DNA from 2 places in the Priestia sp. 179-F W1.4 NHS genome. Region 2 is predicted to be linked to the other one. Evidence: a T-box and tRNA genes for the amino acid it is inferred to sense, from the RefSeq annotation. Region 2 holds a T-box; the other holds one or more tRNA genes.
The links. The T-box of region 2 lies ahead of thrS (threonine--tRNA ligase). A T-box ahead of a tRNA ligase gene usually reads a tRNA of that ligase, here a tRNA-Thr.
Positions count from the first base shown of each region.

Region 1: it encodes a tRNA-Thr, which carries the amino acid that the T-box ahead of thrS (threonine--tRNA ligase) is inferred to sense. The anticodon was not compared.

Region 1 is NZ_JBIQFF010000001.1:961,267-966,992, forward strand. Features, by position in the region: gene ACH0CI_RS04910 (DHA2 family efflux MFS transporter permease subunit) at 18-1,541, shown strand; gene ACH0CI_RS04915 (aromatic ring-hydroxylating dioxygenase subunit alpha) at 1,574-2,626, opposite strand; tRNA gene ACH0CI_RS04920 (tRNA-Thr) at 2,836-2,908, shown strand; gene ACH0CI_RS04925 (ABC transporter ATP-binding protein) at 3,174-4,124, shown strand; gene ACH0CI_RS04930 (ABC transporter permease/substrate-binding protein) at 4,124-5,647, shown strand.
Region 2 is NZ_JBIQFF010000016.1:4,032-9,757, forward strand. Features, by position in the region: gene thrS (threonine--tRNA ligase) at 1-1,550, opposite strand, end outside; T-box leader at 1,602-1,828, opposite strand; T-box leader at 1,867-2,094, opposite strand; gene ACH0CI_RS26230 (MFS transporter) at 2,185-3,399, opposite strand; gene ACH0CI_RS26235 (MarR family transcriptional regulator) at 3,473-3,958, opposite strand; gene ACH0CI_RS26240 (tRNA-dependent cyclodipeptide synthase) at 4,227-4,940, shown strand; gene cypX (pulcherriminic acid synthase) at 4,974-5,726, shown strand, end outside.

The sequences.
Region 1 (5,726 bases), on a different contig from region 2:
TATAAGGAGGTACAATAATGAGTCGATCGATAAATCAAATGGAAAAGCCGCCTTATGGCATAATTGCTATTTTGTTAATTGGCGCTTTTATCTCATTATTGAATGAAACGTTATTAAATGTGGCGCTGCCGTCTATTATGAAAGACTTAGATGTGACAACGTCAACTGTCCAGTGGCTTTCTACTGGTTATATGTTAGTGAATGGTATTATGATTCCAACTACCGCTTTTTTAATTCAGCGCTATTCTGTCAGAGGCTTATTTTTAACGGCGATGACTTTATTTACAGCAGGAACAATACTTGCAGGTGCTTCGCCCGTATTTTCTGTGTTGTTAACCGCTCGTATTATTCAAGCGTCAGGCGCAGCTATTATGATGCCGCTTTTAATGAACGTATTGCTCACAAGTTTTCCATTAGAAAAACGCGGAGCTGCGATGGGGATTTTCGGTTTAGTTATGATTTTTGCTCCGGCAATTGGTCCTACATTATCAGGATGGCTAATTGAACACTATGAGTGGAGAATGCTGTTCCACCTTGTTACGCCAATCGCAGCCATTGTATTAATAGGCGCTTTCTTCCTATTAAAAGACAAAAAAGAAAAAGTGGAAATCAATTTGGATTTTTTATCCCTTTTGCTATCTACAATTGGATTTGGCGGACTTCTATACGGGTTTAGCTCAGCAGGGGATAAAGGCTGGGATTCTGTGGAAGTATACGGTACCATTATCGTAGGAGCTGTGGCTCTGATTTTATTTATTACACGTCAGTTCAAGCTTAAAACACCGATGCTTGAATTCCGCATTTTTAAATATCCAATGTTTGCTTTATCATCAACGATTTCGATGGTGATCACAATGGCATTATTCTCAGCCATGCTGCTAATGCCAATTTATGTTCAAACGGTACGGGGCATTTCTCCTCTTCATTCAGGATTACTAATGCTTCCAGGTGCGCTGCTAATGGGTGTGATGTCACCGATTACCGGAAAATTATTTGATAAATTCGGAGCGCGTGCATTGGCTGTAACGGGTCTAACGATTACAGCCGTTACGACGTATTTCTTCAGTAACTTAGAGCTTGATACGACCTATACAACGCTCATTACGCTTTACACGCTTCGTATGTTCGGAATGTCTATGGTGATGATGCCGGTTATGACAAACGGATTAAATCAGCTTCCGCAGCGTTTTAATCCGCATGGTACTGCGATGAACAATACGCTTCAACAAGTATCGGGAGCCATTGGTTCGGCTCTTTTAGTAACGGTGATGTCAAACCGTACAGCTACTCATGCAAAAGAGCTCGCTCAAGATGCAATGAGCGGAGCAGGAGCAGCTAATGCAACCGCAGCCGGGGCAGCTCAAATGAAAGAACAGATTGGGATGCAGGCAATGGTACAAGGGATTAACGATGCGTTTGCTGTCTCAGTAGTCCTAGTGGTGGTTGCCTTAATTCTTTCATTCTTCATGAAACGCGCAACGCCGGCAAGTGAAGATGAAGTGATAAAGGAAACAGCAGCACGTGAGCAGTTTGCTAAATAAAAAAATCCCCGCTGAGACAGCGGGGATTTTTTTTAGCTTGTATATCTAAAGCTTAAGCCCATTTTCTTTAATAATTTCCTGTAACCGATGGACGTTTGATCAGCCATAATATGCGCTTCCATCTGCAGGTCTAAAGGCAAGTCTTCAGGTTTTTGGTTTTCAACCATTTCACGGTCTTCGTCAAAGACGCGAAGGTTAAAGTCATACACACCTTCAACGGGAGAATCTTTGTCAAAGTTTCGAGCGATTGGCGCGAATAAACGTGTTTCGCGGGCTGAAATAGGAGAGACTGCATTCATAATCCACAGCTCTGCGCCTTCTGGGAAGTATACTTTTAGCGTAGCTGTAAACGGGGGATAAACATCAAAGACGCGAAGCCATTTAAAATCAGGTGGATTTAAATGCTGCTGTTCTTTGGAATAATTGCTCACGGTGCTCGTATATTCTACATGAAGCCCATAGTCTGTATCGCTTACTTTATATTTAGGCACAAAGGCGTTGTTTCGATCACCAAATGTGTCTGTGTGAACCCAAGCAAAATGAGCTACGTCTAAAAAGCCTTCCATTTGACGACCGGCTGAACCCATGATATCAAAGCTCGGACAAACAATTTGCTGAAAATCAGGGTCCTCCCACGCATCGAAATAAGGCAGGTTATCTTGTTCTCCTGTCAGGGACGTCCACACTAATCCATATCGTTCAATAACTGGATAGACGGCCATACAGAGACGGGGAGAAATGTTGGCGTCAGGGTGAGCTGGAATTGACGTGCATGCGCCGTCCGTTGCGTAGCGGAAGCCGTGGTAAGGACAGACAATTTCATCATCTTCCACCCAGCCCATGCTAAGCGGGGTGCCTCGGTGAACGCATAAATCACGTGCCGCTACAACTTTGTGTGTGGTGCGGTATAAAACTAGATTTACATCTAGTAATTTTACGGACGTTGGTTTTTCTGTTACATCACTGCAGCGTGCGACGGGGTACCAATACTTAGCAAGCGTCGTCCAATCTTCCAGGCTGAACGTGCAGTCTCTTGGGTAGGGAGTTGCCGTTTTTGATTTTGTCATGGTTGGTTGTTGTTCCATCTATTTTCTTCCCTTCTTTTGTAAGCTATTTTACTAAGGGTAATATAAAAAAAGAAAATTCACACAATTTATGTAAGAAGTTCTAACATGAAATATGGAACTTTGTAGAAAGTGCGAATTTCAGAAGACGCAAATTAGAGAATATACCAATAAAAAAATTTAAAAAGCGCTTCCTAAATAAATTTAAACGTGATATAATTTTCCAAGACGCTGGTGTAGCTCAGTAGGTAGAGCACTTGCATGGTAAGCAAGAGGTCGCAGGTTCGATCCCTGTCGCTAGCATACTCAAAAACCTTCTTTCTTGTTGAAAGAAGGTTTTTTTATTTGGATTGGCTTTAAATTTATTCTCCGAATTATTCTTCCCCGCCTTGTGAAAACTTTAACAGTTTGATAGCCTTATTAGGAGGCTGTTAGAAAACATGTATATCTTTTCCACTATGTCTTATGAATCATATTTAGAAATATTCTTAAAAGAATGTTTATTACCTCTAAGTATTGGGTACACGAAACTAGGGGTTAAATTTCAACAGGGAGTGTGAACGATAATTTGATTACGTTTAAGAATGTGTCAAAGCAATATCCAGACGGTACGACCGCCGTGAAAAATATTAATCTAGAAATAAAAGAAGGAGAGTTTTTCGTTTTAATTGGTCCGAGTGGATGTGGAAAAACAACCACCTTAAAAATGATTAACCGTCTTCATGATATTACCGAAGGAGAACTATACATAAAAGATAAGCTCGTATCGGACCACAACATACATGAGCTACGCTGGAACATTGGTTATGTGCTACAGCAGATTGCTCTTTTTCCTCATATGACCATTGCTGAGAATATAGCCATTGTACCGGAGATGAAGCATTGGAAGAAAAACAAAATCAAAACGCGTATTGATGAACTGCTTACCTTGGTAGGACTAGACCCAAAGCAATATCGAAACCGAAAGCCGTCTGAGCTCTCAGGTGGCCAGCAGCAACGTGTAGGTGTAGCACGTGCCCTCGCAGCTGATCCTCCCGTTATTTTAATGGACGAACCCTTTAGTGCCCTCGATCCGTTAAGCCGCGAACAGCTTCAACAAGATGTTATTAGCTTAAAAGAAAAAATCAAAAAAACATTTGTGTTTGTTACGCATGATATGAGCGAAGCCATGACGCTTGGAGATCGTATCTGCCTGATGAAAGATGGGGAAATTGTTCAAGTTGGCACCCCGGAGGAATTCATTCAAAAGCCTAAAAATGAGTTTGTGAAAACATTTATTGGAAATCAAGGAAATACTTTATTTGAGACATTGGATATGTTTGTCAAAGAAAGTGAACAGCCAGACGTAGAACCTACCGAAGAGCTAGCTTCAACCGCCACTGTTCAGCAGGCAATGGACGCCCTTTACGACCATGAAGCAATAGCTGTGAAAAAAGGGAGCAAACGCATTGGCGTTGTAACGCGCAAAACTCTATTAGCGTTTCTTTCTGATAAAACGAAAGAAGGAGGAACGCTGTAATGAATGCACTAAGCGCATTATTAGATCAACGAGGAGATGCCCTGTTTCAAGCTCTTCTTGAACACATTCAAATTTCACTACTGGCTCTTGTGATCGCCGTATTAATTTCAGTGCCGCTTGGACTGTACTTAACGAGGCATGACCGCATTGCTGAACCGATCATTGGCGTAACAGCCGTACTGCAAACCATTCCTTCACTCGCTTTATTAGGATTACTGATTCCTCTTGTCGGAATTGGAACCTTTCCCGCGGTTATTGCACTGTTTTTATATTCGCTTCTTCCTATTGTACGAAATACATATACCGGAATTAAAGAAGTGGACCCATCTTTAATTGAAGCATCCAAAGCCATGGGGATGAACTCGTGGAGACGATTAATCAAAGTAGAACTTCCTCTAGCGCTTCCTGTCATTATGGCCGGAATTCGCACAGCGATGGTACTCATTATTGGTACAGCGACAATCGTGGCTCTTATCGGAGCAGGCGGACTCGGAAGCTTAATTTTGCTTGGTATTGACCGAAGCGATAATAGTTTGATTTTATTAGGAGCCGTTCCAGCAGCATTATTAGCGCTTATTTTTGATGGAATTCTGCGAACGATTGAACACTCTGCTAAAAAAGGGTCCAAAAAACGCTCGTTCATCATGATCATCGTATTAGTACTTATTCTTGTTTCTCCGTTTGCAGCGATGAGCGCAACAAAACCAGACCTTGTTATCGGAGGGAAAATTGGTGCAGAACAAGATATTTTAATCAATATGTACAAAGAATTAATTGAAGATCAAACCGATATGAAAGTAAACCTTCGTTCGTCGCTTGGGAAAACGGTATTTGTATTTGAGGCTCTGCGTAACAAGGAAATTGATTTGTACCCTGAATATACGGGGACAGCCATTGTGACGCATCTAAAGGAACAGCCGGACAGCAAAGATGAAACACAGGTGTACAAGCAGGCAAAAGAAGGATTTAAAAAGAAATTCGGGCTTGTCTATTTAGATCCAATGAAGTTTAATAATACGTACACATTGACCGTGACAAAAGAATTTGCCAAAGAAAATAATCTAACGACCATTTCAGATTTGGCAAATGCAACAGATAAAGTAAAAGCAGGATTTACGCTTGAGTTTAAAGATCGTGAAGACGGCTACGTAGGCATTCAAAAAGAATATGGCCTTACTTTCCCGAATATTAAAACGATGGAGCCGAAGCTTCGCTATCGCGCTGTTGAAAAAGGCGATATTAACATGCTTGATGCTTACGCAACGGATCCCGAAATCAAACAGTTTGGTTTAAAAGTCTTAAAAGACGACCAGCAGTTCTTCCCTCCGTATCAAGGAGCGCCTGTACTTCGTGAAGATACGCTAAAAGAGCACCCTGAACTGAAAAGAATCTTAAATCAACTGGGTGGTAAAATCAGTGACGACGAAATGCGTGAAATGAACTATCAAGTAAATGCAAAAGGAAAAACGGCTGAAGAAGTCGCTCATCAATTCTTACTGAAAAAAGGATTAATTAAAAAATAAAAATGAAGACAAAACGATCCGTACAAAAGTATTTTAGCTAAAAGAAGATCCGAACGATAAATCGTTCGGATCTTTTTAT
Region 2 (5,726 bases):
AAAATAGCACGGTGAATGACAACCGGACGCTGTTTTTCGTTCTTTTCATTAATATAATTTAAATCAAATTTTTCTGGAAGCTGGAAGTCTAATTGAATTGTTGCACATTGATGACTTCTTTTTAAAGCATCCTTAATATGAAAATCGATTTTAGGACCATAAAATGCTCCGTCGCCTTCATTAACTTTATAGTTGAAGTTCAAACTTTTTAATACGTTTTCTAAAGAACTTTCAGCAAGTTCCCATAAGCTATCCTCTCCCATTGAGTCTTCTGGTCGAGTTGAAAGTTCAATACTATATTCAAAACCAAATGTTTTGTAGATATAATCCACTAATTCAATGACCGATTTAATTTCACTTTCAATTTGTTCAGGAGTAACAAAGATATGAGCATCGTCCTGACAAAACGTACGTACTCTTAATAATCCATTTAGAGCCCCACTGAATTCGTGACGGTGAACTTGACCGAATTCTCCCATTCGAATGGGTAAATCTCTATAGGAATGGAGCTTATTTTTAAAGATAAGCATATGACCAGGACAGTTCATGGGCTTTAGTGCAAATTTAGCATTATCCACTTCTGAAAAATACATATTATCCTTATAATGATCCCAGTGACCAGACTTTTCCCATAATTGTTGATTCATCATAAAAGGAGTACGTACTTCCTCATAATGATGCTTTTCTTGAACGGATCGCAGGAACTGCTCCAGCTGATTTTTAACCATTTGTCCTTTAGCTAAATAAAAAGGCATTCCTGGTGCTTCATCAGAAAACATAAATAATTCTAGTTCATTTCCCAATTTTCGATGGTCTCTTTTAGCTGCTTCTTCTAGAAACATTACATACTCATTTAACTGTTTTTGAGAACGAAAAGCCACGCCATATACACGTTGTAACATTTGGTTATCGCTGTTACCTCTCCAGTATGCCCCTGATACTTTTGTTAATTTAAACGCCTTAACCATTCCAGTAGAAGGAAGATGTGGGCCTCGACATAAATCGAAAAATTCCCCTTGTTTATAAATCGTAACTGTTTCATTCATAGGGATATCACGTAATAATTCGAGTTTCAACTCGTCGTTTATCTCGCTAAATATTCTTTCAGCTTCACTGCGTGTCACTTCAGTACGTTCAATAGGATGATTTTCATTAATAATTTTCTTCATTTCATGTTCAAGTTGTAGTAACTCATTAGAAGCAATCGTTGTAGAAAGATCCATATCGTAATAAAATCCATCTTCAATAACTGGTCCTACACCTAATTTTACACTCTTATGTACTCTTTTTACTGCCTGAGCAAGTATGTGAGCTGTTGTATGCCTCATAATTTCCAGACCTTCTTCAGAATCTACTGTTAAGATTTCAATTTCTGCATCTTGATTAATAGATCGATGCAAGTCATATAATTCTCCATTTACTTTACCGGCAACGGCTTTCTTCTTTAGGCTAGAACTAATCGATTCTGCAATAGCATGTAATGTAATACCTTTTGAAAATTCTTTCTCATTTCCATCTAAAAAGCGAATTTGAATTAAATCTTTACTCATGATAACCTCTCCTATTTAAATAAAGTCAAAAAAAAACATACTCATCCCTAAGTAAGGGACGAGTATGTTTTCACACGTGGTACCACCCAAATTCCCATCAATATAAATATATCGATGGCTCTGGTGCTGTAACGTCGCAAACGTTATTAATTACTACTAGTTCACTAATAAAGCTCCAAGGTGGTAAATTATTTCTCTTTCTTAAGGGCTCACAGCCAAAGACCCTATTCTCTGCAAAGAAGTATAAAAATAATTCATGTCCTTTTCGTTGCTTATCTATTTATTTTTGAACATAAAAAACCGCACTCATCCCTCTAACAGGGACGAGTGCGGTCGTGGTACCACCCTAATTTTATAAAACACTAAAAGTGTTATATTCTCAAAAAGATAACGGATTTCCCGATTGAGGTTACTCTATCTACATATTTCCCCACAATAGCTCCAAGGTGGTAAATTATTTCTCTTTCTTAAGGGCTCACAGCCAAAGGCCCTATTCTCTGTAAAGAAATATAAAAATAATTCGTGTCCTTTTCAACGCTCAACATGTTCATTTCCAATAAATAGAATTATAATTTATATTATTTGTAAATGTCAATACTTAATTCTAAATATGTAATTAATTAGATATTTTCATTTAAAAAGATGGCTTATTGGTACGGCTATTTTTATCTATATTTTTTGTGTTGTACACTAGTAAATATCCAAAGATACTTATAATACCAAACATAACACCGAACATTGTGAACATTATTTCACTTCTCAAAACTCCTAGTAATGTACCTGACACAAGAGGGCCTATAGACATACCGATATATCTCACAAAGTTAAATACTCCCATAGCACTAGCTCGATTTTGCTCAAATTGATGAGTCAATATAGTTGCATAGGAAGGTGTTAAAATACCAATTCCCATCCCATAAATGAATAGGCTTAGTGACATAAGGGATAAGGAAGCAGTATGTGTGAGTCCAAATCCTATAATACTAAAAGCGATTAAAAAATTAGTAAAGGTAAATACATTTATAAGAGAAATCTTCTTTTGAATGTATTTGAATAATAGGCTTCCGGCTATAAGGCTTAGCGTCATAGGAAGATAAAGCAAGCCAACAAGTTTTAGGTTTAGATGGTAGTGGTCTGTTAATAAAACGGGGAGATAAACCAGGATAGAAAAGTAAATCAAAAAGTTCAAGAAGCTTAATGACAACAATACACTTCCCATCTTATCCTTCGCCATTACAAGGTAAAAATGAAGACCGTTCCTCTTGCTTGTCTTGTGCTTTTTCTGGTCTTTAGGAAAAAACAACATATTGATAATAAGTAAAAGAATAGATATACCCACTAATGACCAGAAAACACCATCATAATTGTATCGGTCTCCTATAAATCCTCCTAAAATAGGAGCTACTGCAGGAGCAATAGATAACAAGGTTTGATAAGTTCCCATAGCACTACCACGTTCTTCCCCATCAAAAAGATCCGTTATTGTAGCAGCTGCAATCAATGGAATGGCTGCGGTTCCGAGGGCTTGCAAAGATCGAAAAACAAGAAACAATGTAAAGTTACTCGTAACAGCACACCCAATACTAGCCAACACTGTAAGTATGAGATTAGGGAGAAGAATAAGACGACTTCCTTTAAAGTCAAGAATAGTCCCGTAGACTATTTGCATAATAGCTGTAATAAAGATGAACAATGAAACAGTTAAATTAACTAATGTTGTGCTTACATCAAATGAATCCTTAATTAACGGAATAATAGGCGAATAAATATTTTGATTTAAAGATGCAAAAAATGCACTTATACAAACGACGTATAAGATAAAAATAGGTTTTGTATTTGTATGTCCCATATAAATCTCCTACCTTGTAAATAAGTTTTTCCATATAAAAGTATGTTTGACATTCTAAAAGCACCTAATGTGTCTATTCTTGTCTTAATTTATTAATCATAGTTTCAAGGAACTCTAATATAATTTTTTGTTTGTCATCAGAGAAATCATCAATTAAATCATAAAATTGTCGTTTCCTTCTGCTATGTAGTTTTTCGTGAAGTTCGAAAACTTGTTTTCCTTTTGCTGTTAACTTAAAGTAGACCTCTTTTTTATTGTCTGCCAATTGGAATCTTTTAATTAACTCATCTTTCGTTAACGTTCGGGTAATTTTCGTGATATTTGCTTTAGATAAATTCATCCTAGTCGCAATCCCTATGTTATTTATAGGTCCATTATTTCCAATGCATTCAATCACGTGGATGCTGCTCATGTTACTGGGTAATGTTCCTATTTCGTTCAGTTCTTTTTCATCAAGATAATCAAAAAAAGTTTGGGAAACTGAATCAGCTTTTTGTTCGTTCAGGTGTAATAATTGCAAATAATTTTCGTATATTAACTGTTTAGATAATAGAGACATATTAGTTCCTTACCTTTCTAATGTATAAATAATTAATGTTCACCAGTAAACATTATACTACTAATAAGCTATTAAATGAATGTAAAATCTCTATTTTATACAATAAAATCAGATTTCATAGTAATTAAAACCTACTATATTTGCAGAAAAAACGCTTATAAATTTACAAAATAAAGAAAAAACATTGACTTTTACAAATATTTGGATTTAAAATAGTTTTTGTTTACTAGTGAACATTAATCGTTTAATCATAGGAGTTGAAATAGCTATGTCACAAATTCTTTTAGAAAAAATAGCTAAGCCTTTATTTGCTATTGAACCCTTATCACAAAATTGCCAGAGAATTTTTGAAAGAAGAAACCACATATTAATCGGAATTAGCCCCTTTAACAGTAGATTTTCAGAAGAATATATTTATCGACTAATTGAGTGGAGCATTAAAGAGTTTAAGGATGTCTCTGTTCTCTTAGCTGGAAATGAGGCCGCAAACCTTTTAGAAGCTTTAGGAACTTCTAGGGTGAAAGCTGAGCGTAAAGTGAGAAAAGAAGTAAACAGAAATCGTCGATTTGCCGAAAGAGCTCTCAAAGCTCATGGTGGTAACCCTGAAGCTATTTATACATTTTCAGACTTTCTTACTCAACCGGTATATTGTGATATGCGCACTAAGATTGAAGAAAGTTTTTTACATCAACCAAACTTTCAAAATGCTTGTTTAGAAATGTCACATGCAGCAATTGTAGGAAGAGCATCTGGAACAAATATGGATATTTCAGTTATTACTTCAGAAATGTTACATAATGCTGTGCAATATGTTTTGGCTGAACTGCCGTTCTTTATTGGAGCACCTAACATCTTGGGTATTCAAGAAACTGTACTTGCTTACCATAAACCTTGGAAACTAGGTGAACAAATAAAAGATGAGCAATTTTCAATTAGAATGCAACAAAATCAAGGATATATAACTGTCGATGAAATTCATTAAATTTACACCTTTAAACTTTTAGGAGGAACCGTCTTGAATACATCATTTAAAACCTTTAGTATCTTATCAGAACAGTTTCATCAAGATCCATACCGATATTTTTCAGAACTTCGCGATTTCGATCCTATCCATTATGAGCAAAATATTGATAGCTATTTTATTAGCCGATATAAAGACGTGAGGTATGTATTACAGAATACAGAAATCTTTACGACTAAATCTCTTGCTAAACGTGCGGAACCTGTAATGCGTGGACCTGTCCTTGCACAAATGAAAGGAAAGGAACATACAGCAAAACGTAAAATTGTAGTAAAAAGCTTTATAGGTGATTCACTTAAGAGACTCATTCCTTTAATTAAAGAAAACGCAGAAGTGTTATTATCACCACACTTAAGTAAAGGTAGAATTGACTTAGTTAACGATTTTGGAAAAACTTTTGCTGTATATGTCACGATGGATATGCTAGGACTTAACAAAAAAGATCATCAACTTATCGCAGATTGGCATAGTGGAGTTGCTAACTTTATCACTACTATACAGTTGTCATCTGAAGAACGTTCTCATTCATTATGGTGCAGTGAACAACTAGCAAACTACCTTTTACCCATTATAGAAGAGCGTCGACAAAACCCAAAATCAGATCTCATTTCAATATTATGTAAGTCTGAGTATGAAGGAGTTGAGATGTCCGACACGAACATTTTGGCACTTATCCTTAATGTACTATTAGCAGCTACCGAACCTGCAGACAAGACATTGGCTTTATTGATGTATTATTTATTAAAT